Regions from separate parts of the Rhodococcus sp. IEGM 1318 genome, predicted to be linked through region 3. Evidence: riboswitches for the same ligand, from Rfam matches in the RefSeq annotation. Region 3 holds a riboswitch; each other region holds the start of a gene.
The links. Region 3 has a riboswitch for cobalamin ahead of R4P65_RS02485 (ABC transporter substrate-binding protein). Riboswitches for the same ligand answer to the same signal wherever they lie in the genome.

Region 1 (4,110 bases), on a different contig from region 3:
AGGGTGTCACCAACGTGGTTCGGCACAGCGGAGCAACACACTGTCGGATCACGGTCGACGAAAGAAGCGCGTCTGTCGTCGACGACGGACGAGGGGCCGGGTCGACGTCTTCCGGCAACGGTCTGATCGGATTGCGTGAGCGGGCCGGCGCGTCGGGCGCACGACTGATCATCACTCATCCCGAACCGCAAGGGTTTGCACTTCAGGTCGTCGAACAGGAGAAAGTGTGAGCAACCAGGGCGATCGAGCAACCATACGGCTGCTCTTGGCGGACGACCAGGCGCTCGTGCGAGGAGCTTTGGCCGCGCTACTCGATCTGGAATCCGATCTGTCCGTGGTGGCCGAGGTCGGCCGCGGTGACGAGGTGGTGGCTGCCGTACTCGAGCACAGTCCAGACGTCGCACTTCTCGACGTCGAGATGCCCGGCATGGACGGTATCGCCGCGACAGCGGCCCTTCGCGAAGCAGCACCCGAGACCCGGGTTCTGATCGTCACCACGTTCGGGCGCCCAGGATTTCTCCGTAAAGCCCTTCACGCGGGGGCCGGCGGGTTCGTCGTCAAGGACACACCTGCCAGGCAGCTTGCCGACGCGGTCAGGCGTGTTCATGCCGGACTGCGCGTCGTCGATCCCACCCTTGCGGCTGACAGCCTCGTCAGCGGCGAGTCGCCCCTGACGGAGCGTGAGACCCAAGTACTGCGCGCTGCTCACGACGGCGCACCCGTGGCGGCCATCGCAGGGGCGCTGTTCTTGTCCGCAGGGACAGTTCGAAACCACCTGTCGTCCGCAATGGGTAAGACGGGTGCCACGACCCGCGCCGAAGCCGTGAGAATCGCCGAGTCGAACGGCTGGCTCTGATTCGCACATGACCGAATCCGCTTCGCCGGCAAATAGTCCGCCCTTCGATTCTTGATGACGAATTGTCCAGATCACTCAAAGTAGGGACCTTCTACCCTAGGGATTTTCCCTGCAAACGACCCCCTTCGTGAGAATCCAAACCAGCTAATCGTTCGATAACTGGCTATGATGCAGTTAATTGAATCGACGGAGCCTGTGCGTAACGGAGGAAGGGACGTCTCATGTCGAACCAGTTCAACGATCGCTTGAACTCGCTGTTCGAGACTGCCGACTTTCACGTCACCAACGCGATGGTCGTTCGCGGCATGACCGAGTTCGGTTGCCGCATCTCGACGCCGTACCTGTCGCAACTACGCACCGGCGTCCGAACCAACCCGTCACCCGAAGTGGTCGCTGCCCTCGCCCACTTCTTCAACGTCCATCCGGACTACTTCTACGCCCCGTCCGACCACACTCCACCGACCATCTCCGGTGGCGAAGCAGACCTCTCTCTTCTCGAACAGCTGCACAACGTGCGCCTGCGAAACCTCACTGCTCGGGTCGTCGATCTCTCACCGTCTTCGCAGGATCTGCTTGTGGAAATGGCGGAGAATCTACGTTCCTCCGAGAATCTTCCGCGCGTACCACCGGACTCGAATTCCTACATGTCACGCGCGTAGCGCCCTTCGCCGACTCTCCTTGACTGCGCAGGGAGGGTTGGCCTTATGCTGATCGGTGCAGCTGGTTCGCCCGGCACGGTCATGAGGAGCCCCGAAGACTGTTCCCGGCGTCGAAGCCCCGTCAGCGCAAGCTGACGGAGTGAGAGGGAACCCGGTGAAAATCCGGGACTGTCCCGCAGCGGTAAGCAGGAACGACCGCCGTTTATGTGCACTGGGCATCCGCCTGGGAAGCGACGGCCAGTAGGTTCGATCCAACTCGATCGAGTGCCCGCGAGTCCGAAGACCTGCCGACTGTGTCGGGCACGCCGTGCCCGACGGTCCACCGCCTCGTGGAATGGGCGTGTAGATCTCCATCGGACCTCGTGCGTGGTTCGGGCAGTGCTGCCCGCCGAAGCTAGGGGTCTCGTGAGGTGTACCCGTCTGCCGGCAGTGGCCATCAGTGCATTGGCAATCTGGAGAAACTCCGTGACAACGACATTCACTTCGACCGTGCTGGGCTCACCGCGCATCGGTCCTCATCGAGAACTCAAGCGGGCAACCGAAAGCTACTGGGCGGGGCGCATCGACGCCGACGCCTTGCAGAGCGTCGCCCGTGACCTCCGTCGGCAGGGCTTGGCCGACCTCCGTGACCTGGGCCTCGACTCGATCCCGGTCAACACCTTCTCCTTCTACGATCAAATGCTCGACACCGCAGTTCTTCTCGGAGCACTTCCCGATCGCGTCGCATCGGTCGCCGATCCGTTGGACCGCTACTTTGCAGCTGCCCGTGGGACGGACACCATCGCGCCGCTCGAAATGACGAAGTGGTTCGACACCAATTACCACTACCTGGTGCCGGAGATCTCGCCGTCCACCACGTTCGCACTCGACCCGTCCAAAGTCTTGTCCGAACTCGCAGAAGCACTTTCCGACGGCATTGCAGCCCGCCCGGTCGTCATCGGACCGGTCACCTTCCTGTTGCTTTCGAAGTCTGTCGGCACTGACGAGCCTCTGCTCTCGCGGCTCGACGAACTGCTCCCCCTCTACGCGGATCTACTCGGTCGGCTCGCGAAGGCCGGCGCGGAGTGGGTTCAGCTCGACGAACCGGCTCTCGTAGGTGATCGCACCGACGAGGAAACCGAAGCGGCACGCGCTGCGTACGAACAGCTTTCGGCACTGACCGAGCGGCCGTCGATCCTGTTGGCGTCATACTTCGGCTCGCTGCGTGACGCGCTGCCCGCACTCGCGTCCACCGGTGTCGAAGGATTTGCCGTCGATCTGGTGGCCGGTCAGGACTCGATCGGCTCCGTCCCCGAACTCGCCCGCAAACTGGTCGTCGCCGGAGTGGTCGACGGACGAAACATCTGGCGGTCGGATCTGGATTCGGCACTGAGCACGTTGGGTGCTCTGTTGGGCAGCGTGGATACTCTTGCCGTCTCCACATCGTGCTCCCTGCTGCACGTTCCGTACACTCTCGACGCAGAAGCCGATGTCGACAAGGCCCTGCGCTCGTGGCTCGCGTTCGGCACCGAGAAGGTCAAGGAAGTGGTCACTCTCGCAACCGCTCTCACACAGGGACGAGAGTCGGTGGAGGACGAGTTCGCGCTGGCACGAGCTGCCGCGTCGACCCGCAAGGACGATCGCAGACTCAATGACGCGAGCGTTCGAGGCCGGCTGGACGCCGTTCTGAGCTCGGCGACCGGTCGCGCGCCCGCCGCCGAGCGCCGCGCTGCCCAGGACGAGTTGCTTTCTCTGCCACCGCTGCCCTCGACGACTATCGGCTCGTACCCACAAACGTCGAAGATCCGTATCGCTCGCGCGGCGCTGCGCAAGGGTGAGATCGACGAAGCCGAGTACGTCGACCGCATGCGCGCCGAGATCGCCGAAGTTGTTGCACTCCAGGAAAAATTGGACCTCGACGTACTCGTTCACGGCGAACCGGAACGCAACGACATGGTGCAGTACTTCGCGGAGCAGTTGGACGGGTTCTTCGCCACCGCCAACGGATGGGTCCAGTCGTACGGCACCCGCTGCGTGCGTCCGCCGATTCTGTACGGCGACGTCTCACGTCCGAAGCCGATGACCGTCGACTGGATCACGTACGCACAGTCGCTGACAGACAAGCCGGTCAAGGGCATGCTCACCGGGCCCGTCACCATTCTGGCCTGGTCGTTCGTCCGTGACGACCAACCCCTCGCCGACTCGGCAAATCAAGTCGCACTGGCCATTCGAGACGAGACCGTCGACCTGCAGGCCGCCGGAATCGGAATCATCCAGGTCGACGAACCGGCTCTGCGAGAACTACTCCCGCTGCGTGCCGAGGATCAGCGCGCCTACCTGGACTGGTCGGTCGGCGCCTTCCGATTGGCCACCTCCGGCGTCGCGGATTCCACCGCGATCCACACGCACCTGTGCTACTCCGAGTTCGGAGCGGTGATCGGCGCCATCGCCGGCCTCGACGCGGACGTCACGTCCATCGAGGCTGCCCGCTCACACATGGAGGTCCTCGACGATCTCAGTTCAGTCGGGTTCGACCTCGGCGTCGGCCCGGGTGTCTACGATATCCACTCGCCGCGTGTGCCGAGCGTCGACGAGATTGCCGAATCACTGCGAGAG
Region 2 (4,110 bases), on a different contig from region 3:
CTTCAGGCAAGTACGACGCCGTGGTGTCGGTGATCCCGCTCTTCACACTGCCCGGAGCTACCGCGACGGCACGCAGACCCTGCTTGCCGTATTCGAGAGCCAGTGCGTGAGTGAAGGACTGGATTCCTCCCTTACTTGCGGCATACGCGGCCATGTACGGGTGCGCGAAGGCAGCGGAGGTGGAACTGAAATTCACCACGACTGCGTTGCCGGCGGCAAGGAGAGCCGGCAGTGCCTGACGAGTGACGAGGAAAGTGCCCGTCAAGTTCACGGAGAGCACCTGATTCCACAGGTCCAGCGAGGTCTCGTGGGTGTGCCCACCACGCAGTATCCCGGCGGCGTTGACCAGTACGTTCAATCCGCCGAGAGTCGAAATCGCCTGACCCACAACCTCGATGACGGAACTCTCGTCACCGATATCGACGACGAGGGTGTCGAGGCGCCCCTCCGTCGAGGCATGTTCTGCCGACTTCCGGGTGTTCGCCAAACCCTTCTCGGAGATGTCGGCAGCAACCACTCGGCCACCTTCGGCGAGCAACCGCAGCGCGGTGGCCTGCCCGATTCCAGATCCTGCGCCGGTGACGAGAATACGACGACCTTCGAAACGATTCATTGCTGTGTACCTTTCACGAAAACGAGTTGGCTGGTAATCCAGGCTCGGTGGCGCCGACACTCACAACTCACCCGCGAGAAACTTCAGGTACGGGAAATGCGCAGCACTGCAACAGGTGCGGCACTGCGAAATCTCAGCGAGGCAATGCCCGCCGAAGTGGCGAATGTCAGACGGATCCGGCCGGTGCGGCCAAGGCTCTTTCGATCCAGACGAGACCAGAGGGGCGGCGGTCGATCGCCTTACGCCCCCGTCGGAATGTCGCTACGCCGAATCGGGCCGTGCGCAGTGCACGGCCGGAAGCGAGAGAAGAGCGGCGTATGGACATCACAAGCACGGTAGCAGCGCGAGCACAGGTCGCTCAAACGCATTGTTCGCGGAGCGTGTCCTTTCAGGTAAACAGATGTCGCTTCCGGACAACTGAACCTACTTAGGCAACACTAACCTGGTCGTCACCTCAACAATCCGATCCAGGAGCACAACTGATGACATGTGCACCGGACGTCGGCGGCACTACACCAACCAAGATGCCAACCAAGATGCCAACTGCGGTGCTACGCAGCGCCGACCACAATCGCGGACTCAACGACGTTCTCGCGACCGTCGAGGCAATGGAGCGACCGAGCGACCATCTACTGAGGATCACCGCTCGCTTGAGCGAGTCGACCGACGACCCAACCTGGTCACGCCCGAATGTGACGGTACGCATGAATCTCGGACCGGACTTCGACGACGCTTCGCGCGTGTACACGGTGAGTTCCTACGATTCAGCGAGCGGATCGATCGTCATCGACGTGGTCCTGCACGGACAGAAGAGCCAGACCGGGAAGGGTGGGCAGTTCGGTGCAGGCGACCTCGTCATCTGTTGTGACCCAGCCGATTCCGACGACGTCGGCAGGCAACTGCTCGATGATCGATTGCAACGCCGGTATTGCGGTGTCGTCCAGAAAAAGAGAGCGAGCTCGCCGATCCCGAGAGCTACGTAGTGTCGGGCGCCGGTGAGCGCAGTGAGAAGCGCGCAATCCGGAAGCACTTTCGGTCGACCGTCGGGCTCGACAAAAACGACGTCGCGATATTCGGCTACCCGAAGCAGGGCGTCAGCAACACCGAGATCGACCTCCATCGGCGCGAGAACTACGAGCGCATCCTCGCCGACGGCGGAACCCTGACCGACATCGACGACCTGGCCATCTAGATCTGATCGCGTACACCGGCCGACCTGACCGGCCGTGCACTGCGGTGATAAGTTCCTCTGTGCCAGCAGACCTCCACACAGGGGGTCAGGGAATCCGGTGTGAATCCGGAACTGACGCGCAGCGGTGAGGGTGACCGCCCGGGCTTACGCCACTGGATGAGAATCTGGGAAGGCGCTCGGGTGGGGCGATCTCGAGTCCGAATACCGGCTGGCAGCAGGGGTCAACAGACGCCTGTTCACACGGTAACGGGCTCCGCGAACGAGCCCCTGCGAGAACGAGATTCCATGCGTCTGTCCAGACTTCGCCTACCCGCCGCTGCCGTTGCAGCCCTGTTGGGCGCATCGTTGGTTGCCTGTTCCTCCGACGACAGTTCTGCCGAACAATCCAGCGCCTCAGTCCAGAACTGTGGCCGAGACGTCACGGTGGAGCGACCGATCGAACGGGCGATCGCGGTAAATCAGCCTGCGGCCGAAATGCTGTTCGCGCTGGGAGTGCAGGACCGGATGGCCGGCTACGCCATGAGCGATGACGACGTCCTCCCCGAACTGCGCGAGGCGCGTGGTCAGGTGAAGGCCTTCGACACCGAGTTCCCTTCATTCGAGAGTGTCCTCGAACGCGAACCGGACATGGTCTACACGACCTTCAACTACACGTTCACCTCGGAAGGCATCGCCGACCGGACCAAGTTCACCGACCTCGGGGTCGCGACGTATCAGTCGCCCAGTGAGTGCACCGGTCAGGATGCCGAGCAGAGCAAGGCCCTCACGCTCGACGACCTCTACTCCGAAATCGGCGACGTGGCAACACTGTTCGATGTCAAAGACAAAGGTTCCGAGCTGACCGAGAGCCTGAAGGATCGCGCGGCCACCGCCACGGCGTCACTGGGAGCCGAAAACGTGACGTTGGCGTGGTGGTACGCCGCCACGAAGACTCCGTACTTCGCCGGATGTTGCGGCGCACCGGGAATCATGACCGATGCGGTGGGTGCGAAAAACGCCTTCGACGACAACAAACAGTACTGGCCCGAAATCGGTTGGGAGAGTGTGCTCGATCGAGACCCGACCGTGCTGGTGCTCGCTGATCTCGACCGCGGCGGAGACGGTGACAGTGCCGCAGACAAGATCGCGTTCCTCGAATCGGACCCGGTCGCCAGCAAGCTCACCGCAGTGAAGAACAAGCGTTACATCATCCTCGAAGGCACGACGATGGATCCCTCGATCCGCAATGTCGGTGGCATCGAACAGCTCTCCGACGGGCTGCGCCAGTTGGGTGTGGTCTAGATGTCCGCGGAGATCAGAGAACTGGTGCGTCAGTGGGACGACCAGCAAGCGGCATACATCGCGGATCGCGAGAAGCGCTTCGACGTGATTCTCGACGTTCTCGAATTGCAGTACGCGCAGACACCCTTCACGGTCGTCGACCTCGCCTGCGGGCCGGGTTCACTGAGCGCCCGGATCCTCGAGAAGTTCGAGCACGCCGGCGTTGTAGGGATCGATTACGACCCGATGCTGCTGGAAGTCACCCGTCAGTCGTCGACTCGTTTCGGTGGCCGACTGCAGCTGATCGACGCAGACCTGGCGGGAGCCGATTGGCCGACTGCAGTGACTGCGCCGGTTCAGGCGATCGTGTCGACGACCGCACTGCACTGGTTGCAACCGCAGCAGCTCGTCGAGGTGTACCGGCAGTGCCGCGAACTGCTGAGCCCAGACGGTGTCCTGCTCAACGGTGATCACTTTCGCTTCGACGGCCGCTCCCCCGTCATAAGGCGATGGGCGAAGGCTCACGACGAGCAGACACAACGCTCCGCTTTTGCGGCCGGTGCTCCCGAGTGGGACAGCTGGTGGGACGGGTTGCGGGCCACTCCCGGCATCGGGGCACTGACCGACGAGCGTGAGCGCAGATTCGCCGGACGTGACGCCGCCGCGCCCACCGCCGTCGACTTCCAGTTGGCGGCGCTCGCGCAGGCAGGTTTTCGGGAGTCGGGAACGGTCTGGCAACTGTTCGACGACTACGTGGTCTACGGCGTGAGATGACGACAAGAGTTCGGCTGCGTGACAACCCGAAATCCGTCACCCTGCTGTGGGTGATCGGTGTTGTCACGCTGGCCGGTTCGGCCGCCGTGGCGATCACGTTGGGGCCGGCCGGTCTGTCGGTCGGCGAGGTGGCCTCGATCGTCGTCGGCCATCTCGGCGGTACCGCGGCGGACGTCACCCCTATCCGCGACGGCATCGTGTGGGATCTCCGTCTGCCGCGTACTCTGCTCGCCGCGCTCTGCGGTGCGGGCCTCGGATTGTGCGGAGCGAT
Region 3 (4,110 bases):
TCTGGCTTGCGTCACTGTTCGAGCCTCCGATACTGCCGGTAGAGCATCCAGACGAAAATCGGCGCACCGACGAGGGCGGTGATCACCCCGACCGGGACTTCAGTGGATTGCGCCACCGAGCGCGCAGCGGTATCCGCGGCAACCATCGCGACGGCGCCCAGCAGGGCTGCAGCAGGGAGCAGTCGAATTGCTCTGGTGCCGACGATGAAGCCTGCCAGATGTGGGATCAGCAGACCGATGAAACCGATTCCACCGGCAACGCTGACTGCCGCGCCCGCCAGTACGGAGACCGCGAGCAAGGACAAGACACGGAACCGTCGGACGTTCATACCGAGTGCAGCAGCCCCGTCGTCACCGGTCTGCAAGACGTCCATCCACCGCGAACTGAACAGTAGCGCGGCACCGACGACGACTAGCGCCATAGTCGGGAAGATCAGCGTCGACCATCGCGCATCTCCGAATCCGCCGGCAATCCAGTGCATCACCGACGTCACGTGCCGATCATCGGCCAACACCAGGATGCAAAAGGTGATGAGCGCCGAGAATATCTGGGCGAGCGCGACACCCACCAAAATGATCGCGGTCGGCTGCGGATACCGGCCGCCGATCAGCAGCGCGAGGAACAACGGGATCATCGCCCCGACGAATGCTGCGACCGGAATCGTGAAAACCCCGAGGAGGCCGGCACCGAAACCCAGCACCGACACAAGCACCACCATGAATCCCGCACCCGACGACACTCCGAGTAGATACGGGTCGGCAAGAGGATTCCGTGTGACAGCCTGAGCAACAGCACCCGACATCGCCAAGGACGCACCCACCACCGCAGCCGTGAGGGCACGCGGTAGGCGAGAATCGATCACGATCGACTCCCGCGCCGCGGTCCACCATGTCTCGAAAGTCCCTGGCGCCAAACGGGCTCCGACTATCGCCCAGACGTCACCGACGGGAATGCGAACCGATCCCAAGGAGACGGCCAACCCCAGTACGATCGCCAAGGCGATCGCCAAGCCGACAAGCAGGGCGCCGTACCCGTAACGCGTGCGGGTCACTTCGCCGCGTCAGCGCCCGGATGGAAGGCTGTCGCGATGGTCTGTGCCGAACGCACCAACCGTGAACTCTCGAACAGGTCAGCGAGAGGAACCACGACGAACCGGTTCTGCTGCACAGCAGGGGTGGTCGCCATCAACGGCTGGGCACGGAGGAAGTCGATCTTCTGGTCGGCCGTCTTGTCGCCGTAGTCGATGACCACGATCGCCTGGGGTGCACGCTCGGCAACAGCTTCCCACGATGCGTCGATGTACGGCTTTGTCCCTTCGGCGAAGATGTTCGAGACGCCGGAGTATTCCGCGACCAATTGACCGACGCCGACTCCGCCGATTGTCGTCGGAACCTGGTCACCGCTGTCGTAGAAGAAGGTCGGCACCGGCGCCGCGTCCCCGACCGAAGCGCGGACGGAATCGAGACCATCGCTGATCTCCTCGGCGACCTCGCGGGCGGAATCTTCGACGCCCAGGACTCGACCGAGTTGCGTGTAGTCGTTCTCGAGCAATCCGATGTCGGGGAAACCGGTGCCACAGTATTCGGAGAAGAGGAAGGTGTTGATTCCGCGCTCGCCGAAAGCGTCTCGGGAACGGCCTTGCTTCTCGTTGAAGGCACTGGTCATTCCTCCGACCACGAAGTCCGGATCGACGTCGAGAACCTGCTCCATGCTCGGAAACGTATCGGAGAGGCTGGGAATCTTGTTGAATACATCGGCGGTCTCGGCAGTTGGCGGGTTGTCACTGTAAGCCCGCCCGACAATCCGATCACCCGCGCCGATCTCGATGAGGGCTTCGGTGACGTGTCCGTTCAAAGACACGATGCGCTGCGGCGGCGAATCGAAGGTCATCTCGCGATCGCAGTTGGTCACGGACACCGGCTGTGCGAAGGATTCCGCAGCAGACGCCGACTCTGATTCCTGACCTTTGGAACAACCTGCCGAAACCAAGGCGACCGCGATGAGAACAGCGGCGGCGCGGGACGGGGAGAACTGAAGTGACACGGGGACCTCGTAAGGGCTCTGAGCCACGAATGAGAATCCGACAGACAACTCCACCCGCACACTGATCCTCGGCCAGAGCTCCTGCTGGACTTCCTTTTCGTAGACCACGACGAATGGATGTCGCACACCGCGCGGTGGGTAATCGGGCTTGCCGACACTCGGTGACTACCGAGAATCGACCTACCGTTGCGGGTCAGCGCCGGATTCGGACCGGCTTCCCCCACACGCGTGGCTTGCAAGTGCTTCGAGCAGTATGCATGACGTTTCCGATTCAAGACCAAACGCCCACTACAGTCGATCTGGCCAGACGCCCCCACACACCGGAGTTGATACATGACACGCTGGGCCCAAACCGTCGTCGCCCGGAAATGGTGGGTACTGAGCCTCGCGGTTCTGATAGTTCTCATCAGTGGGGTGTGGGGACTCGGAGTATTCGGCAAGCTCAGCCAGGGCGGATTCATCGATCCGGGCAGTGACTCCGCGAAAGTCGCCGACATCATCGAAGACAACCTCGGCCCACAGACCCCGGACATCATCGCGATCTATTCGCCCACAGGCGGTAAGACCCTGGACGACATCGGGCCGGCAGTGACGGCCGCGGTCGACCAGTTCAAAACGGAAGTGCCGACGGCGTCGGTGAAGTCGTATTGGGGAACGGACGCGGCGGCCAAGGCCAGTCTGCTCTCGAACGACGGATCCATGGGCGCCGTTGCGATCACGTTGGCACCGGACTCGGGAGTCACGCCGGCCACTTTCGCCGATCTCTTGCCGAAGCTCGAAGTCGAAGGCGCCGAGGCACAATTCGCGGGCAACACCGTCGTCGGCGTCGCATTCAACACCAAACTCGAGAAAGACCTGGTTGTCGCCGAGGCCATCGCCATTCCGATCACTCTGGTGCTGCTGGTCTTCATCTTCGGCGGCGTCGTCGCTGCCGCGGTTCCGGTGTTCGTAGGTGTACTCAGTGTCCTGAGCGCATTGGCGGTTCTCCGGATCCTCACCTTGGTCACCGATGTGTCCTCATTCTCGATCAACGTCGCTTCTCTTCTCGGGTTGGGACTGGCGATCGACTACGGACTGTTCGTGGTCGGCCGGTTCCGTGAAGAACTGAATTCAGGCTCGGATCCGGGAGCTGCTGCCCAGCGAACAGTTCTGACGGCGGGTCGCACCGTCATGTTCTCGGGTCTACTGCTGATCTGTGCGTTCAGCGGCATGCTCGTTTTCCCGCAGGCCGTCATCCGGTCTCTGGGCTTCGGTGCGATCGCTGCAGTACTGAGCGCGGCAGTCCTGTCGCTGACCGCTGTGCCTGCGCTGCTTGCCATTCTGGGGCATCGCATCAACGCCCTGACGTGGCGCAAGGATGCGGCGCAACGCGGCGAGGAACGCTCGCGCAAGTTCTGGGGCCGCGTCGTCACGTGGGTGATGAAGCGTCCGGTCGCGGTCTCGGTGACGATCGTGGCCGTGCTGCTCGTGATGGCCTCGCCTCTGCTCGGCGCCCGTTTGGGAGAACTCTCGTACACCGCACTGCCGGACAACGACCCCGCTCGCGTCGCGATGGACACGTTGGTCAACGACTTCCCTCAGACCGGTAACGGCGCGACGTTGATCCTTCAGGCCGAGGACGGGAACACTCTCACCCCGGCCGAAGGTGCAGCGATCGCCGAGTCCGCCGGTCAGGTCGAGGGCATCGGTCAGGCGACCGTCGTCGCGAGCACCAATCAACTCATCGCGGTTCAGGCGCTGTACAGCGAGGGCTCCACGCCCCAATCGCAGAGCGCCGCAGTCACGGATCTGCGTGCGATCTCCGCTCCCGACGGGACGGAACTGCTTGTCGGCGGCGGCCAAGCCATGGTCGACGACGGCAACAACGCCGTCCTGCACTGGCTGCCGGTGATGATCCTCATCATGGTCGGATCGACCTTGATCTTATTGTTCCTCGCGTTCGGGTCGGTGATCCTGCCCATCAAGGCGGTGCTGATGGCAGCCCTGAGCCTCGCGACCACCTTCGGCGTCCTGACCTTCGTCTTTCAGGACGGTCACGGCGTCGAACTCCTCGGGGTCAGTCAAAC

Region 1: it holds a riboswitch for cobalamin, as region 3 does, so the genes downstream of both, metE (5-methyltetrahydropteroyltriglutamate--homocysteine S-methyltransferase) here and R4P65_RS02485 (ABC transporter substrate-binding protein) in region 3, are expected to answer to the same signal.
Region 2: it holds a riboswitch for cobalamin, as region 3 does, so the genes downstream of both, R4P65_RS31720 (ABC transporter substrate-binding protein) here and R4P65_RS02485 (ABC transporter substrate-binding protein) in region 3, are expected to answer to the same signal.

What each region holds. Positions count from the first base shown of each region.
Region 1 covers NZ_JAWLSC010000013.1:76,231-80,340, reverse strand. The annotation lists gene R4P65_RS26200 (sensor histidine kinase) at 1-230, shown strand, start outside; gene R4P65_RS26195 (response regulator transcription factor) at 227-856, shown strand; gene R4P65_RS26190 (helix-turn-helix domain-containing protein) at 1,078-1,515, shown strand; cobalamin riboswitch at 1,621-1,822, shown strand; gene metE (5-methyltetrahydropteroyltriglutamate--homocysteine S-methyltransferase) at 1,981-4,110, shown strand, end outside.
Region 2 covers NZ_JAWLSC010000027.1:5,463-9,572, forward strand. The annotation lists gene R4P65_RS31700 (SDR family oxidoreductase) at 1-613, opposite strand, end outside; gene R4P65_RS31710 (SIP domain-containing protein) at 1,378-1,632, opposite strand; gene R4P65_RS31715 (hypothetical protein) at 1,596-1,805, shown strand; cobalamin riboswitch at 1,852-2,033, shown strand; gene R4P65_RS31720 (ABC transporter substrate-binding protein) at 2,091-3,086, shown strand; gene R4P65_RS31725 (class I SAM-dependent methyltransferase) at 3,087-3,839, shown strand; gene R4P65_RS31730 (FecCD family ABC transporter permease) at 3,836-4,110, shown strand, end outside.
Region 3 covers NZ_JAWLSC010000001.1:536,087-540,196, reverse strand. The annotation lists gene R4P65_RS02490 (iron ABC transporter permease) at 12-1,052, opposite strand; gene R4P65_RS02485 (ABC transporter substrate-binding protein) at 1,049-2,044, opposite strand; cobalamin riboswitch at 2,160-2,306, opposite strand; gene R4P65_RS02480 (MMPL family transporter) at 2,378-4,110, shown strand, end outside.